3 regions of the Anoxybacillus sp. MB8 genome follow, and region 3 is predicted to be linked to each of the others. Evidence: riboswitches for the same ligand, from Rfam matches in the RefSeq annotation. Region 3 holds a riboswitch; each other region holds the start of a gene.
What was found. Region 3 has a riboswitch for S-adenosylmethionine ahead of EKC99_RS03360 (bifunctional homocysteine S-methyltransferase/methylenetetrahydrofolate reductase). Riboswitches for the same ligand answer to the same signal wherever they lie in the genome.
Positions count from the first base shown of each region.

Region 1 (6,084 bases), on a different contig from region 3:
TTCCTCAAAAAACGTTTGGATCAACTCTTTAAACAGACGATCGTGGTCAATGGACATATAGTCACCTCGCATACAATCGTTTCGATGTTTTTATTCGACAACATCGACTATTTTCCTGCATACGAAAACATTTGCGTCAGTCGGAAGAAGATGCTGAATACAACGAAAAACCCCGAGCTCTCTAAAAGAACTCGGGGTTGTGATGATTCCGACTGGGCTCGAACCAGCGACCTCCACCCTGTCAAGGTGGCGCTCTCCCAGCTGAGCTACGGAATCGTATGTTGTTGTCCTATCGAACACATTTTTCATTATACTTACCTTCTCTCACATTGTCAAATACTTTTTTAAAAAATTTTTTAGCCATTGCCTAGGCAATGGCTAATGGCGGATAAAGTCGATGTGAGTGCCTTGGAAAAAGCCATCTTTATATTCGTATGTGATAATTAAACTGCCGATGTATTCCCCTTTTTTTCGTTCGAGAAGTAATACGGCTTTCAGCTTTTGTTTATCGAGCGCATATTTTAAAAAGCGGTCGAATGTCGTTTTTACCCCTTTTTGCCCTTCGCGCGCGTACGGAATGAACGCGTGAACGTGATCAATGATGATCTCCGTTCCTTCGTCTGTCTCTTTCATTTTCATGCTTTTTAAAACGACGGTGCGCGGATCTTCGACGATCATTTCTTCTATGCCGTTTTCACGATGGGCAAATACGTGCACTTCGTTTTTATACGTGCCGTTGCCGCGTGCTTTCACGAGAAAAACGACGACATCTTCCTTTCCATCGTCCGTCACATCAACAGAATACAATTGCGGAGTCGCTTTCGGGTCATGGATATGTTCCCATTCCGGAAAAGCATACGTCGCTTTTCCGACGTGAAGCGTAAAATGACGCACCCAATCTCCATCTTCTTTGCCGCATAGTTGCACGTTTGCTTCCTCTAATTTTTTCGTACAAGCATGGCCATTGAACGAAAGCGCCGTCATAACTGATAATAACAATGATAAAAACATACGTATCCTCCATACTTTTTTCACTTAGTATGAAAGAAAAACAGAAAAAATATGTATTGCCTTTCTTAAATAAGACATGGTATGATAATTAGAAAAACAAAAAAGGGGGCATGCACGATGAGACGTGTCACATTAACTGACATCTTCCTTCACCCCATCACCCAAAAATATTTAAAACGTTCAGGCGTCGCACACGCCATCGCTACCGCATATCATGCGTATCGCCTTGCCTTGCAATATGGAGTCAATGTCGATTTAGCGACAAAAGCGGCACTGCTTCATGATATTGGGCATTATGAATGGTACTCTAATGGAACGTGGGACTATGAAACATATAAACAAAACGACATTCATGCGATTAAAGGGGCGGAGCGAGCGCACAAATTGCTTATTCGACTCGGTGAACATCCTCAACATGCGAAAGAAATCGCCCTCGCCATTTTGCTTCATACCGATTCGTATCTTCCAGAAGGAGAGCTAAAACGAAAACCGCTTCAGACGATCGTTAAACTTGCCGATGAAGCAGATGAAGAACCAGGCGGCAAACATCACTATCGCCAAATCGATGACGAACTCGCCTTGAAAAAAATTCAACAACTTGATCGCATGGTCGAACAGCAAATGAAGCGTGATGCGCTCGACCAAATTAGCTAAGGCTAGGCGATGTGCCTAGCCTATACATATGATAACGCCTGTTCCACATCAGCAAGCAAATCATCGGTCGCCTCTAATCCAACACTTAAGCGCAACAAACCGTCCGTAATGCCGCGACGAAGGCGTTCCGCTTTCGGCATCGCCGCATGCGACATTTTTGCCGGATAAGATAAAATCGACTCTACCGCTCCTAAACTAACCGCAAATACCGGAATATGCGCATATTTCACAAACGTCCGCACCGCTTGTTCATTTTCCAATTCAAACGACAACACCGCGCCAAACCCACGCGCTTGATCGCGATGAATGACGTGCCCTTCGTGATGCGAAAGCCCCGGATAATATACGTGCGCCACTTTCGGATGGCGATGTAAAAACTGCGCGAGCTGCATCGCTGAACGGGAAGCGTAATCAAGCCGAACGTGAAGCGTTTTTAGCCCGCGCAGCACAAGCCACGCATCTTGCACGCCGAGCACCGCACCGAACGCATACTGCAACTTCCGAAGCTCTTTCGCTAGTCGCTCATCTTTCACAACCGCAAGTCCAGCGACGACATCGCTATGGCCAGCTAAAAATTTCGTCGCGCTATGGAGCACGACATCGACGCCGAGATCGAGCGGACGCTGCAATAAAGGTGTCGCGAACGTATTATCTAAAAACGTCAAACAACCGTGCGCTTTCGCAAGCTTCACAACCCCGCGAATGTCCGTAATTTTCAGCAGCGGATTTGACGGCGTCTCCATATAAATCACTTTCGTATTCGGACGAATATGGCGCGCTACCGCATCTAAATCGGTCATATCGACAAACGTATATTCAATGCCAAATCGGCTTAATACATCCGTGATGATGCGATACGTTCCGCCATATACGTCATCTGTAATTAACACATGATCCCCTTTTGACAACAACAAAAACGCCGTTGAAATCGCCGCCATGCCTGATGCGAACGCAAAGCCGCTCACTCCTCCTTCCAGCTCCGCGATCGTTTCTTCAAGCGCCTCGCGCGTCGGATTGCCTGTGCGGCTATAATCATATTTTCCAAACGTATCAAAATCAAACTGATGAAACGTCGATGCATGATGAATCGGGACGCTCACCGCGCCCGTTTGCGCATCGATCTGCCATTTATTATGAACGAGTTGCGTTTGCACATCCATTTTTTACACCTCTTTCATGCGTTGAAACGCTTGTGTTAAATCAGCAATTAAATCGTCATGATGTTCAATGCCGACCGAAAAACGTAACAGTCGATTACATACCCCGTTGGCGATACGAACGTCCTCTGGAATATCCATATGCGTTTGCGTCGCTGGATACGTAATAAAACTTTCGACACCGCCTAAACTTTCCGCAAACGTAATAAGCTTTAAGCTTCGTAAAAAGGTATTCACCCACCGTTCGTCGCGCACGCGAAACGACAACATGCCACCTCTCCCTGGATATAGCACATCGGTCACGTCTTCATGTTGTGCTAAAAATTCATAAATCGCTTTTGCATTTTGTTCATGTTGGCGCATGCGAAGCGCGAGCGTTTTCATGCCGCGAATTAACAACCATGAATCAAACGGAGACAGCACCGCTCCGATCGCGTTATGATACATCGCCAATTGCTCGCATAGCGCTTTTCCTTTTGCGACAATGAGCCCCGCAAGCACGTCGTTATGCCCGCCTAAATATTTCGTTGCGCTATGAATGACGATGTCCGCCCCTTTCGTTAATGGCTTTTGCAGTACAGGTGTGTAAAACGTATTATCGACGATAAGAAGCAGCCCATGTTGTTTCGCAAACGCCGCGACCGCTTCAATATCCGCCTCTTGCATGAGCGGATTGGTCGGCGTTTCTAAAAAAATCGCTTTCGTTTTGTCCGTCACATGCGCCTTTACCGCATCTACATCGCGAAAATCGACGTATGTAAACGACAGCCCGTATTTTCTCCACCCTTTTTCAAACAACCGATACGTCCCGCCATATAAATCGGCCGAAACGAGAAAATGATCCCCGCTTTCAAAAAGCGCAAACACCGTTTGAATTGCCGCCATGCCTGAACTACATGCAAACCCTTGATCCCCTTCCTCTAACTGCGCAATCGCCTCCTCGACGATGTGTCTCGTCGGGTTTCCTGTCCGAATGTAATCGTACCCCGTCGACTGTCCGATCCCTTCATGCCGATACGCTGTTGAAAAATATACAGGTGGATTCACTGTTCCTGTCGTCGTCTCGCTTCGATTACCGATTTGCGCTAATACTGTTTCCACATGACTCATTCGCTCTCTCCCTTTCTCAAAAAAATAAAAGCCTTCTAAGAAGAAGGCTTTCTGTCCATAGACAAACGCTTCTTCTTATCTTCCGAATTGAACACCAATTCGCTGGATTTAGCACCTGACCGCTTTCGGCTGGTTGCTGAAGGTTCATCGGGCCAGTCCCTCCCCTTCTCTTGATAAGAATGCACACGCATATTGAATTTTCTGATTTTTAACTAATGTACCTTATTTCCAAAAAAATTTCAACTATTTTTTATTTTCTTGTAACAAACTTTCATTCCGCCGCAAGAGCATCGGCTTTTGTCGGATGGACGGTGCCGGCTGGATGTTGTGGCGGCGCATAAATGGAGTACAGCTTAAGCGGAACGTTCCCTATGTTGATCACATTATGCCACGTTCCTGCAGGCACAAAAATGGCAGAGCCATCCGTCACGCGTCTTTCAAACGTCAATTCGTTTTTCTTTTTGCCCATCCGCACAATCCCTTCTCCTTGTTCAATACGTAAAAATTGATCAACACCCCGATGCATTTCTAAACCGATATCCTCTCCGACACGAAGGCTCATCAATGTCACTTGCAAATGAGGTCCCGTCCATAACGTCGTACGGAACATGTTGTTTCGTTTCGTCGCTTCTTCTATTTGTACGACAAACGGGTTCGGTCCGTAATCTTTCGTATATTCTCGCGGAAACGGATAAGGCATAATCGGATATGGATACACAGGCATATACACAACATTCGGATAGTAATACATGTTCTCACCTCTTTTTTCATATTCATCGCCATGTTATGCACAACTGCCCGACTATGCGCCTCACATGCAAAAATCGACAAATAGAACGGATATATGTTAAGGTATGGAAAAAGGAGGCGTGCCGATGTGGAACGAATTTAAGAAATTTGCTGTGCGGGGGAACGTCATCGACTTAGCTGTTGGGGTCATCATCGGTGGAGCATTTGGAAAAATCGTTTCTTCCCTCGTGAATGACATCATTATGCCGCTTGTTGGTCTCATTTTAGGTGGCGTCGATTTTAGCGGATTATCTTGGAAAGTCGGTGAAGCAGAAGTCAAATACGGGTCTTTTATTCAAACCGTCGTTGACTTTTTAGTCATTGCCTTTTCTATCTTTCTATTCGTCAAACTGCTGAACAACTTATCCGAACGAATCAAAAAACAAGAAGAAACGAAACAAACCGCACCAACGATCACAAAAGAACAACAACTGCTCACAGAAATTCGCGATTTATTAAAACAACAAAAAGAAACACCATAGCCCCCAGAGCTTTTTGGGGGCTTCCCACTCATTCTTTCTCTACGAACTGCTTTACTTCTTCTTCCGAAAGATCCGTAACGTTTGCAATATCTTTTACGCTCATCCCTTTTTTCGCCATCGTTTGTACAAGACGCTTCATTCCTTGTTTTATTCCTTGCTCCACTCCTTCTTCTCTTCCCTTTTCTAACGCCTTTTGTTCATACGAAATAATTAATTCCATCACTTTGTCTTTTTCTTTCGTCTCCATTTCATTCACCTCGCTTCGTAGTCTTCGTTCTTCTTCATCGGATAATTTTACATATGTTTCAAAAAAGCCAAACAATAATCGTTGTTTCGCTTCATCTAATTCCAATCGGACAAGCATGCGTAAAAATTGTTTTTTCAGTTCTACTCGTTCACTTTCAGTATATCCCATTTTGCTTAGCAGTGCAGCGGCAATAGGGTTATCATTTCGAACGTAATTTCGCCAGTTTTGTTTGCGCAATTCGACAGTGAAGAAACGAAAGTCTAGCACGTGGCCAAAAGGAAATTGGAGGGTAAATGTCGATGGTTCGTCGCGGATCGTATCGTAGCTAAATACAGCAATAGGTACGATGGGTTTGCGGTACTTTTCAAACAAACGGCTAAAATAAATAAACATTCGTTCTGGAAATGATGGTTGAACGTAGCTTTGGTTTTCAATATGCACAATCACAAGCCCGTCTTCGCCTTTTAACTTCGTTTCGACAAGCAAATCAACACGGTACTTCTCCCCTGCCGTCACATCGGTAAACAGTTCCTCCGATAAAAACGAGACGTGGCGAAAATCGATATGCTCATGCATCGCTGGGAAAAAGAGAGCAATAAATTCCTCAAAAAACGTTTGGATCAACTGTTTAAAC
Region 1 covers NZ_RXXX01000020.1:20,465-26,548, reverse strand. The annotation lists gene EKC99_RS08730 (RpnC/YadD family protein) at 1-57, opposite strand, end outside; tRNA gene EKC99_RS08725 (tRNA-Val) at 204-276, opposite strand; gene EKC99_RS08720 (hypothetical protein) at 379-1,011, opposite strand; gene EKC99_RS08715 (HD domain-containing protein) at 1,129-1,665, shown strand; gene metC (cystathionine beta-lyase) at 1,686-2,825, opposite strand; gene EKC99_RS08705 (methionine biosynthesis PLP-dependent protein) at 2,829-3,932, opposite strand; SAM riboswitch class I at 4,005-4,112, opposite strand; gene EKC99_RS08700 (cupin domain-containing protein) at 4,204-4,683, opposite strand; gene mscL (large conductance mechanosensitive channel protein MscL) at 4,808-5,203, shown strand; gene EKC99_RS08690 (Rpn family recombination-promoting nuclease/putative transposase) at 5,232-6,084, opposite strand, start outside.
Region 1: linked by a shared signal. The riboswitch ahead of EKC99_RS08705 (methionine biosynthesis PLP-dependent protein) and the one ahead of EKC99_RS03360 (bifunctional homocysteine S-methyltransferase/methylenetetrahydrofolate reductase) in region 3 are both predicted to bind S-adenosylmethionine.

Region 2 (6,084 bases), on a different contig from region 3:
ACATCTGCTTCAAACACTAAGTTTTTCGGATTTTCAACAATATCATCAACTGTCGCTTTCGTTTTATCAACACCATCTTTTAATTTAATTAAACCTTTTTCTTCAAGCATCGATAAAATGCGACCGTGGTCTGCAACAGAGTTGCTCATAATAATTTTTGCCCCGTTCGGTAGTTCTTCAAGGCTTTTATATTTTTTAGAGTATACGCCGATTGGTTCAATATGAATACCGCCAGCATTCACAAAATCATAACCATGTTCTTTCATTTGTGCTTCTAAGTAAGGAATGTGTTGGAAATAGTTTGCATCTAACTCTTTATCAGCTAACGCTTTATTCGGCAATACATAATCTTGGAACGTCACGATTTCTAATTCAATCCCTTTTTCTTTTAAAATCGGTTTTGCTTGTTCTAAAATTTCCGCATGTGGTACGTTTGATGCACCAACGACAAGTTTATTCGTTTTTTCTTCCGCACTTTCGCTTTTTCCGCAAGCAGCAAGCGCTAAAACAACAATTGCAGCAACAAGTAAAGAGATCCATTTTTTCATTTGTTTCTTCCTCCTTTTTATCGTTTATCTATTTTAGAAGTGACAAAGTCACCAATAAACTGAATAATAAAGACAATGACTAAAATGAGCACTGTTGCAACAAACGTAACATCGTTATTGTTGCGTTGGAACCCTTCTAAATACGCTAAATTTCCGAGCCCTCCAGCGCCAACAACTCCTGCCATCGCTGTATATCCGACGAGCGCAATCGCCGTCACTGTAATTCCAGATACAAGTGCTGGAAGCGCTTCTGGGAGGAGCACTTTCCAAATAATTGTCGATGTCGTCGCACCCATCGCTTTTGCTGCTTCAATGACACCTTTATCGATTTCACGAAGCGCAATTTCCACCATGCGCGCATAAAACGGTGCGGCACCGATAATGAGTGCTGGCAACGCAGCGTTTGCTCCAAGAATCGTGCCAACGACAAGTTTTGTAAACGGAATAAGCAAAATAATTAAAATAATAAACGGAATCGAGCGGAAAATGTTGACGAACGACGCAATGGCACCGTTAACGAGACGATTTTCCCATATGTTTCCCTTAGACGTTAAAAACAGCAATAAACCAAGTAAAATGCCAAGCACAAATGTTGCTATAACAGAGATAGCTGTCATATACAATGTTTCCATCGTCGCCGCCCATATTTTATCCCAAACGACGTTCGGGAATAGTTCATTCCACATTCGCCAACACCTCCGCTTCCACTTCTTGCTGGCGAATAAAAGCGAGCGCTCGCTCAACTTCTTCATTCGCACCGTCTAAATGAATGAACAACACTCCATATGAGCCATGATGCGTTTGTGAAATTTTGCCTTGTAAAATATTCACGTTTAAATCAAAATGGCGAATAAGTTGCGTGATGAGCGGTTGCTCAGCCGCTTCGCCGACGAATGTAAGTTGAACAACTTTGCCGTTTGGATATCGTTCAAGAAGATGCAACATCGCTTCTTTCGTTTCCTCCGGCTCCGTCACTTGTTGGACAAATCGTTTCGTAATCGGTTGCTGTGGCTTACGGAATACATGAAGCACTTCGCCCATTTCAACAATTTTTCCGTTTTCCATGACCGCTACGCGATCGCAAATTTTACGAATGACATGCATTTCGTGTGTAATTAACACGATCGTTAAATCGAGACGTTTATTAATATCGACGAGCAAATCTAAAATGGAGTCCGTCGTTTGTGGGTCAAGCGCTGACGTCGCTTCATCACATAGCAACACTTTCGGGTTGTTCGCTAACGCACGCGCAATGCCGACGCGCTGTTTTTGCCCTCCGCTCAATTGCGACGGGTATGCATTTTCTCTTCCTTGCAAGCCGACGAGTTGAATGAGCTCATCGACACGCTTCATCCGTTCCTCTTTCGGCACACCCGCAATTTCTAACGGGAAAGCAATATTTTCACACACCGTTCGCGACCAAAGTAAGTTGAAATGTTGGAAAATCATCCCGATTTGCTGACGAGCTTGTCGTAATTGTTTCCCACTAATTTTCCCCATATCTTTTCCATCGACAATGACTTCACCGCTTGTCGGCTTTTCTAGTCCATTTAACAATCGAATGAGCGAACTTTTTCCCGCTCCGCTATAACCGATGATGCCGAAAATTTCTCCTTCTGCAATATGCAAGTTTACATGATCGACCGCAGTCACATTTCCGCTTGCTGCTTTGTATACTTTCGTTACATTTGATAAAGTAATCACGTCGCTGTCACCTTCCTTCCATGAAAAAAGCCTTTCTGTTCAAGAGAACAGAAAGGCGTTATCGTCCATTCTGTCTCTTATCTCTCAAAGCAAACGCTTTGTGTGAATTGGCACCATTTCAGCAGCGCTGACGGTTGCCGGGTTTCATCGGGCACATCCCTCCACCTCTCTTGATAAGAGCGCTTTTAAACGCTTTATTCAGTTAACGTTTTAATGCATTCAAGGACATTTTTAAACTACGAAAGTGATTATATCATCGAAAGAAGGACGGTGTCAATAAAAATTTTTTCAACTATTTCCCGTCATGATTAAGTGAACTGAATATATATATCATTGAGGAATCGCTACTCCTAGGATGTCGGGCTACGAACAACCCTCTGCTTTTGTTATGTAAACAGTGTGAGAGGCTTACCCAAAACGCATTAGCGTTTTAGATCAGCCTCTTCAGTTCAAAAAATGAAGTTAAACTTTCCAATTGTAGGCATACATAGTTACATGACAAACGGATCCTTTAATTACATTCTTCTTTTGTAATTTTAATCGTTACGTACACTTTATGAAAGGAGTCATAGTAGTCAGCTTGTGCAACACTAGAGGTATACCATTTATCAACTAATTTTAAGTAAGAATCAGTGTTTTCTAAAGAATAAATCCCCGTAATAGTAGAAGTCTTAGTCGTTAGATTTCGATCGTACGTAACTGTCATCGTCACTGTACCATACATACTCTGAACCGTTTTTGTTTCTTTATTTCCTCGGACAATCGTATCAAGTGGAGCAATTTTTGATTTTGAATTGCTTAATTTTGCTATTGAACTCCCTACTGCAGGAGTAACTGTAATTGTTACATTCCCCTCTTTATATACTCGTTTCGGGAGCGTACTAGCTTCAGTAGTAATTAACGACCCAAAAAAACCATCTAATAACAGAGTAGCAGTTAGTGCTAGGGTAGCAACTAAAATAAGCCTTCTAAATTGCCTTTTCATTATTTTCTCTCCTCACATAGTCCAATTGTAATGCTAGTTCTCCGCTACTTGTCCATAATGAGATAGACTTGTACATTAGCGCCAGTTAAACATCGGTATCATGAATATAAGCAGGAATTTTTATTTAGCTGATTACTCACCATAGGTACAACATATTGTATAAAAATCGGACGTTCTTTATCTCAACTTATACATTGCTCATACTCCTCCGCTTCTTCTCCCAAAAATAGCTGATCAGCTATTTTCATTTTACCAAAAATAGAAAAGAAAAAAATCCGTATTTTCCGCCAATTTTTTGACGAAAATCCGCCAATTTCTTCAAAATAAATGACAAAGTTTATTAAATGAAGTAGAATCTAGTAAAAAATAATGGAGGGGAAATCGCATGACTATTCGTACATTGCTTATTGATTCTGATCCTATCTATTTGCTTGGGTTGGAAAAATTATTGGAAAACGAAAGTAACATAACAGTTATCGGTTCTGTTTCTTGTCTTGATTCACTAGATACTCTCATACATATACATGTACCAGACGTCATTGTAATAAATGTACACATGCACATAGCAAAAGCATGGGACTGGGTAAAAAATGTGAAGGAGACACATCCCACGATAAATATCATTATGCTATGCAACTATCCACCGCTCGCCTTATCTGCGTACGAAGCAGGTGTATCCGGCGTATTGTCAAAAGAAAAAGTTTCCACTCATTTAGCACATGTGATCCGATACAGCAACGAAGGAGAAAAACTTTTTTTAGCGGATAATGAAACTGCGTATTTAACAAAGCACGGTTTAACAAACATGGAAATCGATATATTACAAATGTTAGCGGATGATCAAACGAGTACACAAATTAGCGAACAGCTAATGATAAGCAAACGAACAGTAGAACGTCACCTTTCTTGTATTTTCGAAAAACTAAAGGTTTCGTCACGAACTGGAGCGGTTGCGGAAGCGCTACGGTTACAACTCATAAAATGAAAGGTGCTAGTCGAAATATATAACTAGCACCTTTCATACCTACACTTGCGAATATACAGAACGAATACCTGTCGCCGCTTCAATTGCCTGCTCTAAGTCTTCAATTAAATCGTCCACGTTTTCGATTCCGACTGATAAACGAATCATATCTTCCGTCACACCAGACGCTTGTAAATCTTCTCCGCTTAGTTGCTGATGCGTCGTGCTTGCTGGATGGATGATTAAACTTTTTGCATCGCCGACGTTGGCGACATGCGACCAAAGTTTAACGTTGTTAATTAATGTCGCCCCCGCTTCACGACCGCCTTGAATGCCAAAGACGACGACTGCACCTGCCCCTTTGGGCATATATTTTTTCGCTAACTCTTTTGCTGGGTGATTGTCATGCTCAGGATATAACACCCAATTGACTGCTGGATGGTTGTCTAAATACTCAACAATTTTTCTCGTGTTGGCAATATGTTCTTTCATGCGTACGTGTAACGTTTCAAGCCCTAAATTAAACTGAAATGCGTTGAACGGGCTCATCGCTGGTCCTAAATCGCGCAATAGTTGCACGCGTGCTTTCACGATATACGCTGCTGCACCAATGTGTGCGTATACGAGATTATGGTAGCTTGGATCTGGTGTCGTAAACGATGGAAACTTCGGCGAATTCCAATCAAAATTTCCACCGTCGACAATGATGCCTCCTAGCGTCGTCCCGTTGCCAAGCAACCATTTCGTCGCAGAATGAACGACAATGTCTGCTCCATGTTCAATCGGACGGCAAAGATACGGCGTCGCAAACGTATTATCGATAATGAGCGGGACACCTGCTTCGTGGGCAATGTTTGCAACCGCCTCAATATCTAACACATGCAAACTCGGATTGCCGATCGTTTCCGCAAAAATAGCTTTCGTTTTCGGTGTAATTGCAGCGCGGAAATTTTCTGGGTTAGCTGGATCGACAAAATGAGTTGTAATGCCGTATTTCGGTAACGTATTTGCAAACAAATTGTACGTCCCTCCATACAGCGTGGAAGCAGACACAATATCATCTCCTGCTTGAGCGACGTTTAAAATGGCCATCGTAATCGCCGCCATGCCGCTCGCCACTGCTAAAGCCCCTACACCACCTTCAAGCTTTGCTACTCGCTCTTCAAATACGGTCACCGTCGGATTATGAATGCGCGTGTAAATGTATCCTGCTTCTTTTAATGCAAATAAGTTTGCCGCATGCTCTGTGCTATCAAACAAATACGCATTTGACTGATAAATCGGTACCGCACGCGCTTTCGTTATCGGATCGGTTTGTAGTCCCCCGTGTACAGCAATCGTTTCAAATTTCATCATTTCTCCCCCTGAACGAATAATTGTTGAATATTTTGAATTTTAACACGATAAAAACTGCTCGTCAATGAACAAGATCGTACGGTTTAGCAAGAAAGAAAACTGACTCTAATAATAAAATGTGGCGAAACGATGCTGTGACGGACAATTCGTTTAAGCGAAGTTGTTGCTGAAGTTTTAACGATCCTTGTAGTAGTGACATAATGGCCTGTGCGGAACCACGAATCGATATGACCCGATCCTCGTTCGCTTTTTCAACGCGTTGAATTCCTTCTTTTGATATGCTTAATAAAATTTGCCCGCTTTCCCATTGCAATTGAATATATAAACCGTCATTTGGTAAAATTGGTGTTAACATATTCATACAACCGCCCCCGTCCCATGTATTGTCGTATTCATTGTTTCCATACGAAGACGGTGAGTTCCTTCTATAACTGCTCGACAAATGTCTTCCTTCCTCGTCAATTTCCCAAGAAATATGTCGAAAGCTGGCTTATTCAGCCAGCTTTCGCAACGTTTCATATACATGT
Region 2 covers NZ_RXXX01000014.1:20,009-26,092, reverse strand. The annotation lists gene EKC99_RS06910 (MetQ/NlpA family ABC transporter substrate-binding protein) at 1-548, opposite strand, end outside; gene EKC99_RS06905 (methionine ABC transporter permease) at 566-1,234, opposite strand; gene EKC99_RS06900 (methionine ABC transporter ATP-binding protein) at 1,224-2,252, opposite strand; SAM riboswitch class I at 2,327-2,432, opposite strand; gene EKC99_RS06895 (hypothetical protein) at 2,764-3,237, opposite strand; gene EKC99_RS06890 (response regulator transcription factor) at 3,623-4,222, shown strand; gene EKC99_RS06885 (O-acetylhomoserine aminocarboxypropyltransferase/cysteine synthase family protein) at 4,262-5,554, opposite strand; gene EKC99_RS06880 (hypothetical protein) at 5,619-5,918, opposite strand; gene EKC99_RS06875 (thioredoxin family protein) at 6,048-6,084, opposite strand, start outside.
Region 2: linked by a shared signal. The riboswitch ahead of EKC99_RS06900 (methionine ABC transporter ATP-binding protein) and the one ahead of EKC99_RS03360 (bifunctional homocysteine S-methyltransferase/methylenetetrahydrofolate reductase) in region 3 are both predicted to bind S-adenosylmethionine.

Region 3 (6,084 bases):
TCATAAATTCCGGACCTGTGGCGCAGTTTAAACCGACGGCAAAAGGTTTCATATGTTGAATGGAAATAAAAAAAGATTCGATCGTTTGTCCGGCAAGCGTCGTTCCCATCGGTTCAATCGTTCCAGAAATCATCAGCGGCACCCGTTTTCCGACCGCTTGAAACGCTTCGGTAATGCCGAGAAAGGCGGCTTTGACGTTTAACGTATCTTGGCACGTTTCTAACAACAATAAATCGACGCCGCCAATTAATAGCCCGCGCGCTTGTTCTTCATACGCAGCAACGAGCTCCGTAAACGTCGCTCCGCCTGTGACAGAAAGCGTTTTTGTCGTCGGACCCATCGAGCCTGCAACGAAGCGCGGCCAATCGGTTGTCGTATATTTTTCCGCTGCTCGTCTTGCAAGTTTCGCTGCCTCGATATTTAACTCAAGCGCTAAATGGCCGAGATCATATTCGTCTAGGACGATGCGCGTTGCCCCGAACGTATTCGTTTCGACAATGTCGGCCCCTGCGGCAAAATACGCTTCATGAATGTGAGAAATGACGTGTGGGGCGGTGATCGTTAAATATTCGTTGCATCCTTCATATGCTTCACCGCCAAAATCGTCCGCAGTTAAGTTGGCCGCTTGAATCATCGTTCCCATTGCACCGTCAATAATTAAAATTTTCTTTTCGAGCTGTTCAAATAAACTAGCCATAATAAACCGTCCTTTCTTTTGCGAGCCGCTCTTTTTCATGAATGTAACGAACGAGTTCGACCGTCATATCGTAACGTAAAAATGGGGTAATTAAATAAATGCCTTGGAATAAATCGAACGCGGCATCGATGAGCGCTTTGGCGATCGCTAATCCTTCTTTCGTTGATTGAACACGGTCGTTTGCGCACATCGCCATGCGGTTGCGAATGTCATCAGATAATGTAATGCCCGGCACTTCGTGATGTAAAAAGTCGGCGTTGCGAGCGCTTGTGAGCGGCATAATGCCGATGTAAATCGGCGTCGGTAAATGTTTCGTCGCTTCATACACGTCTTCGATTTGTTTTTCGCTATAAAGCGGCTGTGTTAAAAAGTAGTGCGCCCCGCATTCAATTTTTTTCTCTATCCGCTTTACTGCTTTATCTAAATGGCGCACGTTCGGATTAAAGGCGGCAGCGATCGAAAAGTTCGTCTTTTGTCCGAGCGGTTTGCCTGAGTACGACAGTCCTTCGTTAAATTGGCGAATTAACGAAATGAGGTCAAACGATGATAAATCGTAGACGGACGTCGCACCTGGAAAGTCGCCTACTTTTGACGGATCGCCTGTTAAAGCGAGCACGTCGGTCATGCCGAGCGTATGAAGTCCCATTAAGTGCGACTGCAAGCCGATTAAGTTTCGATCGCGGCATGTAATATGAATGAGCGGACGCATGCCGAGTTGTTGTTTGACGATCGTGCCGACAGCGACGTTGCTAATGCGCGGTGTCGCAAGCGAGTTGTCGGCAAGCGTTAAGGCATCAATGTTCGCTTCTTTTAACGCTTTTGCGCCTTCTAAAAATGTCGTTAAGCCGAGCTTTTTCGGTGGATCGAGCTCGACGATAATCGACCGTCGCGTGCGAGCGATGTCGGCAAGAGAAGGGGCTGTCGTTTGTTTTTCTTCTTGGACGACGATCGGATGGCGCTGTTTGACTTCTTTTTTATATACAGGCGTACGATCGGAAAGGGCGCGAGCAATGGCGGCAATATGTTTTGGCGTCGTACCGCAACAGCCGCCGATGAGCCGAACTCCTTGTTCACGAAAGGCGCGCGCCGTTTCTTCAAAATATTGTTCGCTCGTTTCGTAAATGAAGCGACCGTCGCGATATTGCGGCAAGCTCGCGTTCGGATATACCGATAAAAAAGCGCGTGTAGGAATCGGTACTTCTTCTAGTGAGCGCAACATATGATATGGGCCGAGATGGCAGTTTAAGCCGACGACATCGGCCCCAAGTCGTTCTAATTCGATCAGCGCTTCAGCAAGCGGCATCCCGTGTTGCAGGACGCCAATATCATGCAACGTGACGTGGGCGATGATCGGCAACGTCGTTTCTTTGCGAGCGATGGAAAGAACGGTTTGCAATTCTTCGAAATCGTAATATGTTTCAAGCAAAAGCCCATCGACACCTTCGTTTAACAACACATACAGCTGTTCACGAAATGTTCGTTTCACTTCTTCAAGCGAAATCGTGCTTTTGTTCGTGCTCCGTAGTCCTCCGATCGTACCGAGCACGTAGGCGCGCCCTTTTGCCGCTCGTTTCGCCAGTTCGACCGCCGCTTCGTTTATTTTTTTTACGTCATCTTGCAGCCCGTAACGTGCTAGTTTTACGTAGTTGGCGCCGTATGTGTTCGTTTGAATGACTTCTGCGCCTGATTCAATATACGCCTCATGAATATGGACAATTTCTTCAGGCTTTGTGACGTTTAATTCTTCAAAACAACGATCGATGCCGTGCGCATATAATAACGTTCCCATCGCTCCATCCGCGATGACGATGCGTTCTTTTAAATCATCTAACAATCCCACGTCCATTCCTCCGTTTCTTTGTTTAAAGTAAAAAAGTCCTCTCCATAAGAAGAAGACTTGACGCGCTCCTTCTTATCTTCCAAGCGAATCGCTTGTCTGGACTTAGCACCTTGACGATCGTCAGGTTGCTGAAGGTTCATCGGGCCAGTCCCTCCCCTTCTCTCGATAAGATGTTGTATGAAGTTACTCATAAATGTAACTGATTTTTTAGAAATATTCAACTATTTTATTTGAGAAAAGAAAAAGAAGGCCGAGTGCCTTCTTAACGGTAGTTGACGAATTGAACGTCAATCGGTAAATCTGCTTCGCGAATGGCGGCGATTACTTTTTGTAAATCGTCTTTACTTTTGCCGCTGACGCGAATTTGGTCTTCTTGAATTTGACTTTTTACTTTTAAACCTGTATTTTTAATGATTGTGTTAATTTTTTTCGCATTGTCTTTGTCGATGCCTTGGACGAGTTTCGCACGTTGGCGCACCGTTCCGCCAGATGCAGCCTCTACTTTTCCGTATTGAATGTTTTTTGTCGGCACGCCGCGTTTAATGAGTTTGCCGATAAGCACATCTTTCAGCTGTTCAAGTTTAAACTCATCGTCAGAAATGAGAATGAGCTCATCTTTTTCAAGTGAAATGTCGCTTTTGCTTCCTTTAAAGTCGTAGCGGTTTTGAATTTCTTTTAACGCGATGTTGATGGCGTTCGTCACTTCTGACAAATCGACTTTCGACACAATATCAAACGAACTTTCTTTTGACATATGAATCACCTCGGCATAAATTCGTTGTGCTTCCATTATAGTCGATTGTTGGCATACGAACAACTTTACAAAATCTTTATATATAAAAAGTAAACAAAATGTCGAAACATGTCGATATAATAAATGAAGCGGGATTTGATCGAAAAATAAGGAGATGAGGAAATTTGATGAAAAAAATGATTCCACTCATGATGGCATTCGTTTTATTGCTTGCCGCAGGGTGTTCGCAAACGAGTTCTTTTCAACCGAAAGAGCGAATAAAAGTAGGCATTATGTTGTCAGACGTCGGACTCGGTGATCAATCGTTTAGCGATTCGGCGTTTAAAGGATTAATGAAAGCGCGCGATGAGCTAGGCATCTTTTTTGACTATCGTGAGTTAAAAGAAACCGAGACGTATGAAAAAGGGTTAACAGAGCTCGTTGAAGCAGGGAACGATCTCGTCATCGGATTAGGTTTTATGGTGCAACAAGATTTAGAAAAAGTCGCCAAAAAATATCCGAAACAGCAATTCGTCTTAATTGATGCGGTATCTGATTTACCGAACATTACATCGATTACGTTTAAAGAAGATGAAGGAAGCTTTTTAGCTGGCGTAGTGGCTGGCATGTTGACGAAAACAAACAACGTCGGTTTTGTTGGCGGAGCGGATGTGCCGCTTATTCGCAAATTTGCGAACGGCTTTATTCAAGGGGTAAAAGCGGTTAGACCAGAAGCAAAAGTGCAAGAAGTGTACGCTGGCAATTTCGGTGATGATAAACTTGGGGTACGAATTGCGAAACAAATGATCGCAAACGGGGCCGACGTTTTGTATGCCGCGGCTGGATTTACAGGTGTCGGTGTGCTTCGCGAGGCGGAAATGAATAAAAAATATGCGATCGGTGTCGATAGCGATCAATATTTTTATGCGGAAAAAGCAGTCGTCACATCGATGTTAAAAAATGTTGATGTCGCATTATATACAGTCATTAAACAATACGTCGAAACGAAAGAAGTGCCAAAAGGGACGGTTCAGCTTGGCTTAAAAGAAAACGGTGTTGATTTGGCGCCGATTCGCGTCGTGACGTTCACTCCAGAGCAACAAGCAACGCTTGAAAAGTGGAAAGAAAAAGCGACAAACGGCATCGCAAAATAAAGGAGGAATATGATGACGATTAAACAACGGTTATTATTTCACTCATTAGCCACACCCGTCATTGCGGGGGCGATTATCGTGTTTATCATTATAAATATGCTTTCGATTCAATCGTCGAATCAAGATTTTGTTCCGCTCATGATGAAAGCGCAACATTTGCAGGCGGAGCTAAAAGCGACGAAACAAAGTTTAAGCAACTATGCTTACAGTCCGACAGAAGGAAATAAACAAGAAGTGATCGTTCATTTAGCGGAATCGGAAAAGCTGCTTCAAGCATTAAATAAAGGGTTAACTGAGCCGTATTTTCGTTCTGCACTTGAGAAAGCGAATAAAAAGTTTGCTGAGCTTGCGAAACAATCGAACGAAGCGCTTGATGCAAACGATGTAGCGGAAGTGCGCCGCCAGTCGATGCGCGCGGAAGGGGTATTAAACGATGTGTACGTCGTCAACACGTATGTGAGCGAATATTATACGTACATGCAAAAAACGTTACAAAAGCAAATTGATCGCGTCATTACGATTTCACTTGTGGCGATTGCTGTCGTATTATTGTTTGCGGGATTTAGCGGCGTCCGTTTAACGCAAAAAATGTCGACGCCGTTGCGAAAAATCGCAGAAAACGCAAAACAAATCGCCAACAGCAATTTGCGTATTGAACCTGTGAAGTATAGCGGCAAAGACGAATTGGCCGATTTAAATGCGGCGTTTACGGCGATGGCCGATCAATTGAATGCATTGCTTCAATCGGTCGATACCGTCAGTAAGCAAGTCGAAGCGTTTGCGAAAGAAATTGATGAAGAAACAAAAGTGTTAACAGAAATTAATAACCAAGTCGCTGTGTCAACAAACGAATTATCCGCAGGGGCGCAAAGCATTTCCGAAGACTTGCAAAGTGCGGTACAGCTCATTGAACGCATGGAAGGAACTGTACAGGAGAACGTCGGTCGGACGGAGCAAACAGCCCGTTATAGCGATGAAGCGGTCGCAGCGATTACAAATGGACAAGCCGCTTTAGCAGAGCAAAAAGGATTTATTGATGAAAATACGAAAGCGACCGCTTCGATTGAACAATCGACTGCGCAGTTTGCGACGTATGCAAGCAAAATTGAAGATATGGCCAAAGCGGTCGCTGATATTGCAACGCAGACGAACTTGCTTGCGTTAAATGCGGCAATTGAAGCGGCGCGAGCAGGGGAAGCGGGCAAAGGATTTGCTGTCGTTGCTGAAGAAGTGCGCAAGCTTGCGGAAGAATCGTCAAAAGCGACAAGCCAAATTTTTGAGATGGTACAGCTTATTCAATCGGGGTTAACGAATGTGACAGAAGCGGTTCGTCGCGGGGTGGACATTGCCGAAGCGCAAGCGAAAGCGATTGAAACGACAACCGATGCGTTTGCACAAATTGAAAATAAAGTGCATCATATTACGACAGATATTCAAGCGCTTGTCGTCGGCATGAACGAATCAAAAGAGCTCGGCAAAAACGTTTTACAAAACGTTGAAAGCATTAGTGCGGTTGTCGAACAGTCAGCCGCAGGAAGCGAACAAATTGCCGCTTCCATGGTTGAGCAGTTAGAGGCGTTCAAAAAAATGAGCGAAAAAGTGACGACGTTGCGCCAACTAACAGACGACTTACAACAAACGATGGCAAAGTTCCAAATGA
Region 3 covers NZ_RXXX01000005.1:50,228-56,311, reverse strand. The annotation lists gene metH (methionine synthase) at 1-697, opposite strand, end outside; gene EKC99_RS03360 (bifunctional homocysteine S-methyltransferase/methylenetetrahydrofolate reductase) at 690-2,537, opposite strand; SAM riboswitch class I at 2,607-2,709, opposite strand; gene EKC99_RS03355 (YajQ family cyclic di-GMP-binding protein) at 2,800-3,291, opposite strand; gene EKC99_RS03350 (BMP family lipoprotein) at 3,459-4,424, shown strand; gene EKC99_RS03345 (methyl-accepting chemotaxis protein) at 4,434-6,084, shown strand, end outside.